DNA from 3 places in the Phreatobacter aquiterrae genome. Region 1 is predicted to be linked to each of the others. Evidence: predicted binding sites of a transcription regulator. Region 1 holds the regulator's gene; each other region holds the start of a gene.
What was found. Region 1 encodes HrcA, which represses chaperone genes, less so after heat shock. Its sites were predicted from a motif close to GTTAGCACTCNCNNNNNGNGAGTGCTAAC; they were not measured.
Positions count from the first base shown of each region.

Region 1 (4,677 bases):
ACGGGCCCGCCGCTCCGGCGCTGGGAAGAGGGGCTGCCGGGCCGGACGTTGCGCTTCCTCGGCCAGCATGGCTCGCTCGTCATCTCGCGCGCGGGGCCGCCGGCCCAGCCGACCTACACGATCGTCGCCCAGGGCGTGATCGGGCGGCGGGGCAACGATATCCGCAACATCTGCACGCCGAACCTCAATGGCGGCCAGCCGATCCCGCTCAAGCCGCTGGGACGGCCCGACGGCCTCGCCCGCTACGAGGCGACCTTTCCGGGCTGCACCATCACCCTCGACCTGATGGCCGATGCCGCCTTCGTCGCCGCGCCCGGCGGGGCCTGCACCTTCGACGACTGCGTCGTCGACCCGACCGGGCTGTGGGGTCCCAACGACCGCGAGATCACCTCGGACCGCGAGATCGAGCGGGCGCGCGGCGTCGCCGAGCGCAAGCTCAACGACGCCCGCCGCATTCTCCAGGCGCGGCTGCGCACCACCCCCGAGGGCCGCCAGTTCCTGCAGGAGCAGGCGGGCTTTCCGGCCAATCGCGAGCGGCTGTGCCGCAACTACGGCACCTCCGACATCGGCCCGGCCTTCTGCGCGCTGAAGTTCACCGAGGCGCGGGCCGAGAACCTCGCGGCACGGGTCGGGGGTCCGCCGTCCGATGCGCCGCCGGCACGCCGGCCGGCACGGCCGCGGCCGCAACCGGCGCCCGCGCCGCAGCAATGACGGCGGTGGCGGTGGTTCCAGGATGCACCTGGCATCCCGGCTATCTCGATCCCGCCGGCCAGCGCGATCTGGTCGAAACCCTGCGGAGCCTGATCGCCCGCGCGCCGCTGTTCCAGCCGGTCATGCCGCGTTCGGGCCGCCCGTTCTCTGTCCGCATGACCAATCTCGGCGCACTCGGCTGGGTGTCCGACAGGGCGGGCTATCGCTACCAGCCGCTGCATCCGGAGACCGGCGAGCCCTGGCCGGCCATTCCGGCCTCGATCTTGGCGATCTGGGAAGTGGTGGCAGGCTATCCGCACCTGCCCGAGGCCTGCCTCGTCAACTGGTATGGACCCGGCGCCCGCATGGGCCTGCACCAGGATCGCGACGAGGAGGATCTGGCTGCGCCGGTCGTCTCCATCTCGCTGGGCGAGACCGGGCTCTTCCGCATCGGCGGCACGGAGCGCGGCGGCAAGACCGCCTCGGTGAAGCTTGCTTCCGGGGACGTGCTGGTCTTTGGCGGCGCGGCGCGCCTGGCCCATCACGGCGTCGACCGGATCCTGCCGGGCACGAGCACGCTTCTGAAGGATGGCGGGCGCATCAACCTGACGCTGCGCCGGGTGACGACGCCGGAGTGAGCGCGCCTGACACAACAATGCCCGGCGCGAGGCCGGGCATTGCGTATCCATCGTTCGAGCGAAAGCTCAGCTCGTCGGCGCGCCGACCGGCTTCATCAGGCCGATCACGGCTCCGGCCGGATCCTCGATCACGGCGATGCGGCCGACATTGGGGATGTCCATCGCCGGCTGCAGGATCTGGCCGCCGGCGCTGGTCACCGCCATGACGGCGCGGTCGAGGTCGTCGACCTGCACATAGGCGAGCCAGCCCGGCTGCGATTCGGTGTCCTGCGGGTCCATCGGCATGATGCCGGCAGCCGGCGTGCCGTCCGGAGCCTTGGCGATCCAGTATTCACCGTCCGGCATCGGGAACGGATCGAAGGTCCACCCCAGGGTCTGGCCATAAAAGGCCTTCGTCCTGGCGATGTCGTTGGTCATCAGCTCGTTCCAGGTGAACCTGCCGCTCATGCGGGCTTCCTCCATCACTGCGCGCGGAGGGAGACTTCCCCACCGTCAACGGCACTCAAGCATGGTCCGATTGCAGCCCGGCGACAATGAGGCAGATCGGGTCAGGTAATGAGGCGGGAGAGAACCTTGGCCGTGTAGTCCACCATCGGCACGATGCGCGCATAGTTCAGGCGGGTCGGCCCGATGACGCCGAGGACGCCGACGATGCGGCGCTCGGCGTCGCGATAGGGCGCCACCACCATGGACGAGCCCGACAGCGAGAACAGCTTGTTCTCCGAGCCGATGAAGATGCGCACGCCTTCAGCGGTTTCGGCGCGGCCGAGCAGGTCGACGAGTTCGCGCTTCGATTCCAGATCATCGAACAGGAGGCGGATACGCTCCAGGTCCTCCATGGCCCTCAGATCGCCGAGCAGGTTCGCCTGGCCGCGCACGATGAGCTTGCGGTCGGACGGCTCGCCTCCCGACCACGAGGCGAACCCGGCCTCGACCAGCTTCTGGGTCAGGCCGTCCAGTTCGTTGTGGGCCTGCTCGAGGCTCTTCTGCATCTCGGTGCGCGCCTCGGCGAGCGTCCGGCCGCGGATGTGGGCGTTGAGGAAGTTGGAGGCCTCGACCAGCGCGGAGGGCGGCAGGCCCGCCGGGATGGGCACGAGACGGTTCTCGACCTGGCCGTCCTCGGAGACCAGCACGACGAGGGCGCGCTCCGGTTCGATGCGGACGAACTCGATGTGCTTGAGGCGGACGTTGCTCTTGGAGGTGAGAACGACGCCGGCGCCGCGCGACATGCCGGACAGAAGCTGGGTTGCGTCCGCCAGCACGGATTCGAACGAATGGTCGCGGGCGGAGGCGGCGACCTGCGCCTCGATGGCGTTGCGCTCGTCGGCGGCGAGATCGCCGAACTGCATCAGGGCGTCGACGAAGAAGCGCAGTCCCGTCTCGGTCGGCAGGCGTCCCGCCGAGGTGTGCGGCGCAAAGATGAGGCCGGCCTCCTCGAGATCCTGCATGACGTTGCGCACCGAGGCCGGCGACAGGGTCATCGGCAGGATCTTCGACAGGTTGCGCGACCCCACGGGCTCGCCGGTCGCCAGATAGCTCTCCACGATCTGGCGGAAGATCTCCCGCGAGCGCTCGTCGAGCTTGGCCAGCGCGGAGTTCGCGGCGGCGGACAGATGCGGGCTGGAACGCGGAACTTCGGCGGACAAGGGGCGACCTCCACGCCAAATCTGGTCGCTGGCGCGGCATTGTTCAAGCGCCATCTGCCGCATTGCAAAATGGAATGCGGCCGCTGGCGCCCGACGCCGTCCTTGCCGCGCCGGGCTTTGCGCCCTAAGACCCCCCGACCCCGAGACAAGAACGGAACCCGCCATGCGTCCCTCCAAGCGCGAACCCGATGCGCTCCGCCCCGTCTCGCTGGAGCGCGCCGTCGCCCGCTACGCGGAAGGCTCCTGCTTCGTGAAATTCGGCAACACCCACGTGCTCTGCACGGCCTCGCTCGAGGAAAAGCCGCCGCCGTGGCTGCGCGGCCAGGGCCGCGGCTGGGTGACGGCGGAATATTCCATGCTGCCGCGCGCCACGCTGGAGCGCACCCGGCGCGAATCGACCTCCGGCAAGCCGTCGGGCCGGACGCAGGAGATCCAGCGCCTGATCGGCCGGTCGCTGCGCACGGTCGTCGACCTGCAGGCGCTGGGCGAGCGGCAGATCACCCTCGACTGCGACGTGATCCAGGCCGACGGCGGCACCCGCACCGCCGCCATCACCGGCGCCTGGGTGGCGCTGCACGACTGCATCGCCTGGATGACGGCGCGGTCCATGCTGAAGACCAATCCGATCCGCGACCATGTCGCGGCGGTCTCCTGCGGCATCTATCAGGGCACGCCGGTGCTCGACCTCGACTATGCCGAGGATTCGGAAGCCGATACCGACGCCAATTTCGTCATGACCGGCGCCGGTGGGATCGTCGAGATCCAGGGCACGGCGGAGAAGACGCCCTTCACCGAGGCCGAGCTCCTCAACCTCCTGTCGCTCGCCCGCGCCGGCTGCGTCCGTCTCGTCGACCTTCAGAAGACGGCGGTGGCATGAGCGCGCGGATCGGCCCCGGCACCCGCCTCGTCGTCGCTACCCACAACAAGGGCAAGCTCGCCGAGTTTCGCGACCTGCTGGCTCCGCACGGTATCGACCTCGTTTCCGCCGGGGAGCTCGGGCTGCCGGAGCCGGCCGAGACCGGCACACTCTATGCCGAGAACGCCGCGCTCAAGGCGCGGGCGGCGACCGAAGCCACAGGGCTTGCCGCCATTGCCGACGATTCCGGCCTCGCCATCGATGCGCTCGATGGCGCGCCGGGCCTCTTCACCGCCGACTGGGCCGGCAATCCGCGCGACTTCGCCGCCGCAATGGCCCGCGTCGACCGCGAACTGACCCTGCGCGGCGTCGTCACCACCGGCGCGAAGGCCCGTTTCGTCTCGGCGTTGGCCCTGACCTTTCCTGATGGGCCCGAGCAGATCTTCGAGGGCCGCGTCTTCGGCACGCTGGTCTGGCCGCCGCGCGGCGACAGGGGTTTCGGCTACGACCCGATGTTCCTGCCTGATGGTCACAGCCTCACCTTCGGCGAGATGAGTGCGGAGGAAAAGCACGGCCTGCCGCCGAAGGGGCAGGGCCTCTCGCACCGCGCCCGCGCCTTCATGGCGCTGGAGAAGGCCGTGCTGGCAGGCTGACGTCGGGCCTGCCCCGCGCCGCCCCGCTTGACTTCGCCGGCCAAGGGTCCAATTTGAGGCTTGTCCAAGGGGGGCCCCGACGAAGGGGCTGAGAGGCTGCACCGTTCCTGCCCGGAACTCCGCAGCGACCCTTGAACCTGATCCGGGTCATGCCGGCGGAGGGATGGGACACCATGTTGACTTCAGTCTATCTC
Region 1 covers NZ_JBJPHW010000007.1:188,174-192,850, reverse strand. The annotation lists gene ACJ4V0_RS12815 (hypothetical protein) at 1-711, shown strand, start outside; gene ACJ4V0_RS12810 (alpha-ketoglutarate-dependent dioxygenase AlkB family protein) at 708-1,328, shown strand; gene ACJ4V0_RS12805 (VOC family protein) at 1,395-1,775, opposite strand; gene hrcA (heat-inducible transcriptional repressor HrcA) at 1,877-2,974, opposite strand; gene rph (ribonuclease PH) at 3,138-3,851, shown strand; gene ACJ4V0_RS12790 (non-canonical purine NTP pyrophosphatase) at 3,848-4,483, shown strand; TPP riboswitch at 4,541-4,665, shown strand; gene ACJ4V0_RS12785 (hypothetical protein) at 4,657-4,677, shown strand, end outside.

Region 2 (4,677 bases), on a different contig from region 1:
CCGCGCGAACGCCTCTTCACGCTCTGCTACGTCCTGGTCGGCCTCGCCGGCACCAAGCTCCTGTTCGACGCATCGCGCGCCCTGTGGTTTCCATGACCCCATCTCTCATTGCCGGCTCGCGGTTCGCCCCTTTCCTGACGGCGGCCCTTGGCATCCTTCTTCTTTCGATCATGGACGCCATGATCAAGAGCGTGGCCAGCGCCCATCCGACGACGCAGATCGTCTTCATGCGCTATGCCTGCGGGATGCCCTGGGCGCTGGCGTTCCTGCTGTGGACGCGCCCGCCCGCGCCGTCGGCCGAGATGCTGCGCGCCCATGTGCTGCGCGGCGTTCTCGTCACCATCACCGCCTTCCTGTTCTTCTACGCCCTCGCGACCTTGCCGCTGGCGGAGGCGATCACCCTGTCGTTCCTGTCGCCGCTGTTCCTGGCCGTCCTCGCCGCGATGATCCTGAAGGAGCCGATCCCGCGACCGGTGCTCATCGCCATTGCCGTCGGCTTCGTCGGAATGGGGATCATCGTCGCGGGCAAGGTGGGCGGCGGCGAGTTCGATCTCGTCCGCGTGCTCGGCATCGCCGCCGCCACCTCGTCGGCGCTGGCCTATGCGGCCAATCTCGTGCTGCTCAGGAAGCGTGCGCAGACCGACCCCTTCGGTCTGATCATCCTGTTCCAGAACCTTTTTCCCCTGATCATCATCGCCCCCTTCGCCTGGGCGGTGTGGGAGGTGCCGGAAACCCGCTCATGGCTGATGTTCCTCGGCATCGGCGCCTTCGGCCTTGCCGGCCACCTGTGCATGGCCTGGGCCTTCAAGCACGCCAATGCCGGGCCACTCGGGGTGATCGAATACACCGCCCTCGTCTGGAGCGCCGGGCTCGGCTATCTCGTCTTCGCGGAGGTGCCGGCCTGGACGACCTGGGCTGGTGCCGGCCTCATCGTCGCCGCCTGCCTGATGGCGATGCGCCGGTAGGGATCAGCGCGGCGCGCGGGTCTCGAAGATCATGCAGGTCTCGGTGGCGTGGGCGATGAGGCGGCCCCTGCCGTCGACAAGGCGGGCCTCGGAGGTGGCGATGCGCGAACCGGCATGGATCACCTTGCCCTCGCAGCGCACCCGCCCGGTGTCCGGCATCAGGGCGCGGACATAATTCACCTTCATCTCGACCGTGGTGTAGGCCTGTCCCGCCTTGACGAGGGTATGCACGCAGCAGCCGAGCGCGGAATCGAGGATGGTGGCGGTCCAGCCGCCGTGGATGGTGCCCAGCGGATTGAAGAAATCGGCCGTCGGCGTGCCCTCGAAGACGGCGCGGCCGGGATCCACCTCTGTCAGGATGAAGCCCATGCTCTTCGCGATCGGCGGGGCCGGATAGCGCTGCTCCAGCATGCCCCTCAGAAAATCGATGCCGTCCTGGCCGGTGGCCTCGGCGGCATCGACGACGCCATAGCGGAGGGCGGGATGGGGCGTTCCGTCAGTCATGGGGGAACTCGCGGGGAGAGATCTATCGTGTAGTTGCACGATAGCCGGCGGGCGGTAAGAACGTCAATGCCGTCAGAACCCCAACCTGTCAGCAGGCCCCCTCAGGGCCGCCGGCACTCTCAGCCTTCGCAGTCCTTGAGCGCGCGCCTGATGGTGCGCAAGCCATCGCGCGTCTCGGTCCAGACCTGGACGCCGACCGCCTGTTCCATCTTCGCGTGCTCGGCCTCCCAGAGTGGAATGGCCGCGACGAGGCGGCGCGCACCCTCCGGCGTCAGTTCCGGGCGCACGGCGCGTCCCTGTCCCGAGGAGACGCTGACGAGCCCTGCTACCTCCAGACGCTTGAGGTTGCGCGTCATCGTGGTGCGGTCGAGGGCCAGCGCCTCGGACAGCGCGGTGACCGAATTGGTCTTCGCCATCGCCAGCGCCGCCATGATGTTGAACTGCGTGACCTCGAGCCCGAGCGGGGCCAGCGCCCGGTTGTAGGCGCGCGTCACGGCGTGGGCCGTCATCCGCGTCTGGTAGCAGATGCAGGATCGTCCGATGCGCGCGAGCGTCGAAGGATCGGGGAGGGTCCCGTCCGCTTGCGCCGCGGGCCCGGCATGGGTGGTCGCCGTCGTCATGATGTCACGATCCGGCGCGGGAAGCCGCGCGTCAAGGTGATGTGGGGACTGCCAGCCGGATTCACCATGTTTGCGGCAGTTCTTGACTCAAGACCCGGCACAGCCTATATCACCGGCGGACGTTAGCAGTCACATCGAGTGAGTGCTAACAGTCTCGGCCGACGGGCCGTACCGAAATTTCGCGGCCTTTGCGCCGCTCATGCCAGGGACACGATATCCATGAAGTTCCGTCCGCTGCACGACCGCGTGGTCGTCCGCCGCCTCGAGGGCGAAGAGAAGACCAAGGGTGGCATCATCATCCCGGATACCGCCAAGGAGAAGCCGCAGGAGGGTGAAATCCTCGCTGTGGGTCCGGGCGGCCGCGACGAAGCCGGCAAACTCGTCCCGCTCGACGTCAAGAAGGGCGACAAGGTGCTGTTCGGCAAGTGGTCCGGCACCGAAGTGAAGATCGACGGCGTCGACCTCCTCATCATGAAGGAGAGCGACATCATGGGTGTGATCGCGAAGTAATTCGCGAACCGCTCATATCCTCCCATTCCATTCATTCCGACAGGAGTAAGCCACAATGGCTGCTAAGGACGTGAAATTCGGCCAGGACGCGCGCGACAAGATGCTGCGCGGCGTCGACATCCTCGCTGAGGCCGTGAAGGTCACGCTCGGCCCGAAGGGTCGCAACGTCATCATCGAGAAGAGCTTCGGCGCCCCGCGCATCACCAAGGACGGCGTCACCGTCGCCAAGGAGATCGAGCTCGCCGACAAGTTCGAGAACATGGGCGCCCAGATGGTCCGTGAGGTCGCCTCCAAGACCAATGACCTTGGCGGCGACGGCACCACCACCGCCACCGTTCTCGCCCAGGCGATCGTGAAGGAAGGCGCCAAGTTCGTCGCCGCCGGCATGAACCCGATGGACCTGAAGCGCGGCGTCGACATCGCCGTTCTCGAGGTCGTGAAGGCGCTTGAGAAGTCGGCCAAGAAGGTCAAGTCCTCGGCCGAGGTCGCCCAGGTCGGCACCATCTCCGCCAACGGCGATGCGCTGATCGGCGAGATGATCGCCAACGCGATGCAGAAGGTCGGCAACGAGGGTGTCATCACCGTCGAGGAAGCCAAGTCGCTGGACACCGAGGTGGACATCGTCGAGGGCATGCAGTTCGACCGCGGCTACCTGTCGCCCTACTTCATCACCAACGCTGACAAGATGGTGGCCGACCTCGAGGACGCCTACATCCTCATCCACGAGAAGAAGCTCGCTGGTCTCCAGGCCATGCTGCCGGTTCTCGAGGCCGTCGTTCAGACCGGCAAGCCGCTGGTCATCGTCGCCGAGGACGTCGAGGGCGAGGCTCTCGCCACCCTCGTCGTCAACAAGCTGCGTGGCGGGCTGAAGGTTGCCGCCGTGAAGGCTCCTGGCTTCGGCGATCGCCGCAAGGCCATGCTGGAGGACATCGCCATCCTCACCGGCGGCCAGGTCATCTCCGAAGACCTCGGCATCAAGCTGGAGAGCGTGACCCTCGCCATGCTCGGCCGCGCCAAGAAGGTGCTGATCGAGAAGGAGAAGACCACGGTCGTCGACGGCGCCGGCAAGAAGAAGGACATCGAGGCCCGCATCACCCAGATCAAGGCGCAGATCGAGGAGACCACCTCGGACTACGACCGCGAGAAGCTGCAGGAGCGTCTGGCGAAGCTCGCCGGCGGTGTTGCGGTGATCAAGGTCGGCGGCTCGACCGAGGTCGAGGTGAAGGAGAAGAAGGACCGCGTTGACGACGCTCTCAACGCGACCCGCGCGGCCGTGCTCGAGGGCATCGTCCCCGGCGGTGGCATCGCTCTCCTGCGCGCCAAGGCTGCTGTCGCCAAGCTGAAGTCGGAGAACGCCGAGGTTCAGGCGGGAATCAACATTGTGCTCAAGGCCATCGAGGCTCCGATCCGCCAGATCGCCGAGAACGCCGGTGTCGAGGGCTCGATCGTCGTCGGCAAGGTGCTCGAGAACAAGTCGGCCACCTTCGGCTTCAATGCCCAGACCGAAGAGTATGTCGACATGTTCGAGGCCGGCATCGTCGACCCGATGAAGGTCGTGCGCACCGCTCTCCAGAACGCCGCTTCGGTGTCCTCGCTGCTCATCACCACGGGTGCGATGATCGCCGAGTCGCCGAAGAAGGACTCCGGCGCTCCCGCGATGCCGGGCGGCGGCGGCATGGGCGGCATGGACTTCTAAAGTCCATAGAAGCCGCCCGTCACCTCAGGTGGCACGAGCCGGGCAAGCCCGGCACGTGCGTGCGGCATGGACTTCTAAAGTCCATAGAAGCCGCCCGTCACCTCAGGTGGCACGAGCCGGGCAAGTCCGGCACGTGCGGGCGGCATGGACTTCCAAGTCCCGCCACCAGCCACCATTCGCATACGGAAGGGGCGCCCTCGGGCGCCCCTTTTGTTTTGCCTTTGGAGAAAGTGCTGTTCTGCGGGGTCACAAGACTGGCGTCTCTGCGGCAAAGCTCGCCCTTGACCTTTCACGGAAGTGCATCAGTCTCTTCTCCAGCGACCCAATGAGCCCATCCATAAGGGCCGACAGTCGCCAGAGGAGACGTCCCATGACTGAGACC
Region 2 covers NZ_JBJPHW010000004.1:189,437-194,113, reverse strand. The annotation lists gene ACJ4V0_RS08460 (sulfite exporter TauE/SafE family protein) at 1-96, shown strand, start outside; gene ACJ4V0_RS08455 (DMT family transporter) at 93-965, shown strand; gene ACJ4V0_RS08450 (PaaI family thioesterase) at 969-1,469, opposite strand; gene ACJ4V0_RS08445 (MarR family winged helix-turn-helix transcriptional regulator) at 1,589-2,089, opposite strand; gene groES (co-chaperone GroES) at 2,309-2,599, shown strand; gene groL (chaperonin GroEL) at 2,655-4,295, shown strand; gene ACJ4V0_RS08430 (TRAP transporter substrate-binding protein) at 4,666-4,677, shown strand, end outside.
Region 2: the regulator HrcA is predicted to act here: its motif matches at 2,211-2,239, upstream of groES (co-chaperone GroES).

Region 3 (4,677 bases), on a different contig from region 1:
GAGATCCTCACGCCGCGCCACCGGTTCGGCAAAGCGGCGCTCGACCATGCAGGCCGCCACCGCCCGGCGGGGCGTCAGGCGGGCGTCCTCCCAGCCGGTGAGACGACGCAGCCGCGTCGCCAGGGCCGCGCCGAAGCGGGCCACCAGAATCTCGCTCGGCCGGGCGGCAAGGTCGCCGATGGTTTTCAGCCCGGCGCGGGTGAGCGCCAGCACGATGGCCGGATCGCCGCCGAGCGCCGCGACGGGCAGGGGCGCGACGGCCTGCGCCTCGCCGCCCGGCGGGACGATGGCGCGGGCGCCGTGGCGGGCGAGGGCGGAGGCCGCCTCGGGCGTTCCGGCGATGGTCGCCCGCGCCGTCAGGCCGGCGCTGGCGAGGCGGCGCAGGAGATCCTCGCGCAGCAGGGCCTCGCCGCCGAAGAGATGGGCGCAGCCGGTAATGTCGAGGATGAACCCCTCGGGGGGCTCCAGGGCGACGAGCGGCGTGTAGCGGTCGGCCGCGTCCGCCAGCCGTTCGAGAAACCGCCGGTCTGCCGCGGCATCGTGCTCCAGAGCCGTGATGTCCGGTACGCAGGCGCGGGCATCGGCGAGCTTCTGGCCGGGGTGGAGGCCGAGGCTACGGGCGCGTGCGTCGACCGCTGCGATGCGCAGGGCGCCCGCCACCTTCTCCGTGAGCACGAGCGGGACGTCATCCGGCACGCCGGAAGGGCAGGGGCGGCTGGACGGGCCATGGGAGGGCTTCTGTAGCCGGCGCAACCGCTCGGTCGGCAGGAAGGGCATCCAGACGGCCAGGTAGCGCCGTCCGTTCGCGGAAGCGACGGTGTTCACGATCCCACTCCATGGGCCAGTCGCGGGGAGGAATGCCGGCCCTGTGGCGCAGCAGGGTGACGGAAAAGGCGGGAAGTCCGGGCAGGCCGGCTTGCTTGTCCTGCGAAAGGGCGGCGCGGACCTGCCAGCGCGAGGTGGCGGCGGAGGCGGCCGGCACCGCATCGGCCCGTGTCACGAGCACGGTGACGCCGCTGGCCGCCGCCGCGAGCGACAGGCGCCGGCTTGCGGTCAGGTCGAGGACCTTCGGCGCCCCCCAGATCTCGGCGAGGACGGTGCCGACGGTCGCGCACTGGGCCGCCTCGTGGGCTGCCTTCAGCACGTCCTCCGCAGTGCGCGCCCGCACCAGCACCAGACGGCCAGGATCGAGCCCGAGGGCGGCGATGCCATGGCCATAGGGCCGCCCGAACTCCTGATCGAACATCCGCTGGCGCACCCACACCACCGGCGCCGACGGAGTGGCGCAAATGGCGAGCGCCAGGGCGAAGCCGGTGGCGGCAGGGCCATGGGCGGGGCTCGCGGCAAAGATCTCATGCAGGCTGGCGCGGCTGAGCCCGCCGCCGAGCGCGCCATCCAACTCCGGCAGGCCGAGGGAAAAATGCGGCAGCGCCGAGGGCATGACCCCCCGCTCCATACGCGCAAGGGTCCCCTTCAGCGCCGCGAGAGTGTCGCGTCGCATGGTCATGTATGTTCCTGTTATGTTCTTATCAAAGGATGAGCAGCCACGCGAGTCAAGGCGCCCCGACTCAACCGTGCGGCGAACCCATGGGCAGAGGCCAGGGAAACGGCAGGATTCCGGCCCGGAATCCTGTCGGCTGCGCGATATCGCGCGCCGCCCGCATATTCGCGGGCTTCCGTCGGCCGACGCAGGCAAGACGCAGACGGCAGATGTTCTCGCGCTTCAGTGCAGGCGGAACTCGGCCCCCACCGCCCGCATCTCGGTCGGCCCGATCAGGTCCTTGTGCGCCACCGTGACCCGGTAAAGCTTGCCCTCCAGCTTTGCCTGCCAGAAGGCGAGGAAGCGCTTCAACTCGGGAAAGCGGGGGGCGAGATCATAGGCCTGCCAGACATATTCCTGGAGGATGGCGGGGTGGTCGGGCAGACGGTAGAGAATGCCTGCCGTGGTCAGCCCGTAGCCCTCCATCTGGCGGGCGAAATCTGCCGATGCCATGCGTGAACCTCCTTTGCCGGATGACACAAGCAATCGCAGCGCAACATCAGCGTCGATGCAAGCCAAAAGTTCCATTTCATTATTGAAATCAGCTTGTTAGCACTCGATAGAAAAAAGTGCTGACAGGGTCTTGCGAGCCCAAAAAAGGCTTCCTAACTCATCGCCCGGACGGGACGCCGTAGGCGCCCGGCGATGCGCTCGCCACGGCCCTCGCAGCGGGTCCCGGCCACATCAATCGCGATGATCCATATCTGGAGGAACTCATGAAGTTTCGGCCACTGCATGACCGTGTCGTCGTCAGGCGCATTGACGCCGAGGAGAAGACCCGGGGAGGCATCATCATCCCCGATACCGCCAAGGAGAAGCCGCAGGAAGGCGAGGTGATCGCCGTCGGTCCGGGCGGGCGCAACGAGCGCGGCGAGCTCGTCCCGCTGGACGTGAGGGCCGGCGACACCGTGCTCTTCGGCAAGTGGTCGGGCACCGAGGTGAAGATCGACGGTGTCGACTACCTGATCATGAAGGAGAGCGACATCATGGGCATCGTCGAGACCTCGGCGAGCCTGAAGAAGGCCGCCTGAGCGGGGCCTTTCCGACGTCCAACATCCCTCAACATCTCAATCCAAGGAGTGAGGAACCATGGCTGCGAAAGACGTGAAGTTTTCGCAGGACGCGCGCGAGAAGATGATCCGCGGCGTCGACATACTGGCCAATGCCGTGAAGGTGACGCTGGGCCCGAAGGGCCGCAACGTCGTGATCGAGAAGAGCTTCGGTGCCCCGCGCATCACCAAGGACGGCGTCACCGTCGCCAAGGAGATCGAGCTCTCCGACAAGTTCGAGAACATGGGCGCCCAGATGGTCCGCGAGGTGGCGTCCAAGCAGAACGATGCCGCCGGTGACGGCACGACCACAGCGACCGTGCTCGCCCAGGCCATCGTCCGCGAGGGCGCCAAGTCGGTGGCCGCCGGCATGAACCCGATGGACCTGAAGCGCGGCATCGATCTGGCCGTTGATACGGTCACCAAGGAGCTTGAGAAGAACTCCCGCAAGGTCACGAAGTCCGACGAGGTCGCCCAGGTCGGCACGATTTCCGCCAATGGCGATGCCTCCATCGGCCGGATGATCGCCGAGGCGATGCAGAAGGTCGGCAACGAGGGCGTCATCACGGTCGAGGAGGCCAAGAGCCTCGAGACCGAGCTCGACGTGGTCGAGGGCATGCAGTTCGACCGCGGCTACCTGTCGCCCTACTTCATCACCAACGCCGACAAGATGGTGGCCGAGCTGGAGGACCCCTACGTCCTCATCCACGAGAAGAAGCTGACCGGCCTGCAGGCCATGCTGCCGGTGCTGGAAGCCGTGGTGCAGACCGGCAAGCCGCTGCTGATTGTCGCGGAGGATGTCGAGGGCGAGGCGCTTGCCACCCTGGTCGTCAACAAGCTGCGCGGCGGCCTGAAGATCGCGGCTGTGAAGGCGCCGGGCTTCGGCGACCGGCGCAAGGCCATGCTCGAGGACATCGCCATCCTCACCGGCGGCACGGCGATCTCGGAAGACCTCGGCATCAAGCTGGAGAACGTCACGCTCAACATGCTCGGCCGGGCGAAGAAGATCCGTATCGAGAAGGAGGCCACCACCATCGTCGACGGCGCCGGCTCGAAGAAGGACATCGAGGCCCGCGTGGCGCAGATCAGAGCGCAGATCGAGGAGACCACCTCCGACTACGACCGTGAGAAGCTGCAGGAGCGCCTCGCCAAGCTCGCCGGCGGCGTGGCGGTCATTCGCGTCGGAGGCGCAACGGAAGTCGAGGTGAAGGAGAAGAAGGACCGCGTTGACGACGCCCTCAACGCCACCCGCGCGGCGGTGCTGGAAGGCATCCTGCCCGGCGGCGGCGTCGCGCTTCTCCGGGCCGCCAAGGTGCTGGAGGGGCTGAAGGGCGCCAATGACGACCAGCGCACCGGCGTGGACATCGTCCGCAAGGCGCTGGAGGCTCCGATCCGCCAGATCGCCGAGAACGCCGGCGTCGAGGGCTCGATCGTTGTCGGCAAGGTCACCGACAAGGGTGACTACGCCTATGGCTACGATGCCCAGGGCGACGCCTATGGCGACATGTTCAAGCTCGGCATCATCGACCCGACCAAGGTCGTGCGCACGGCGATCCAGGATGCGGCTTCCGTTGCCGGCCTGCTGATCACCACGGAGGCCATGGTCGCCGAAAAGCCGAAGAAGGAAGCGGCGGCCCCGGCCATGCCGGGCGGCGGCATGGACTTCTGACGAAGGCCATCGTCGCGACGTCTGAGACAGTCGAGCCGGAAACAAGGGGGCGGCGCGGGAGACCGCGACGCCCTTTCCGCATCAGTACTCGATCTCGGCGCCGATGCCGGCGGCGGCGCGGCCGTCGGCGCCGATCTCAGTCTGGATGCGGATGCGGCGGGTCAGGTCGATGTCGACACCGACCGCGCTGTTCTCCGGCTTGGCGCCCGTGCGAACCCCGATCCGCACGCGATCATTGATGGCCCGCGAGACGCCGACGGCCGGACCCGTGGCGCCCGTCGTCACGTCGAGATTGTCGACGCCGAGCGCCCTTCTCGTCGCCTCGAAGGCGTCCGGCCCGCCGCTGCCCGACAGGGTGGCGACGGCCTGGGCGAGTTGCAGGGCCTGGAAGGGCGAGAGACCCCCGGCGGCGCGCTGGA
Region 3 covers NZ_JBJPHW010000008.1:160,157-164,833, forward strand. The annotation lists gene ACJ4V0_RS13920 (Y-family DNA polymerase) at 1-777, opposite strand, end outside; gene ACJ4V0_RS13925 (ImuA family protein) at 686-1,507, opposite strand; gene ACJ4V0_RS13930 (usg protein) at 1,724-1,993, opposite strand; gene groES (co-chaperone GroES) at 2,257-2,571, shown strand; gene groL (chaperonin GroEL) at 2,630-4,258, shown strand; gene ACJ4V0_RS13945 (translocation/assembly module TamB domain-containing protein) at 4,340-4,677, opposite strand, start outside.
Region 3: the regulator HrcA is predicted to act here: its motif matches at 2,089-2,117, upstream of groES (co-chaperone GroES).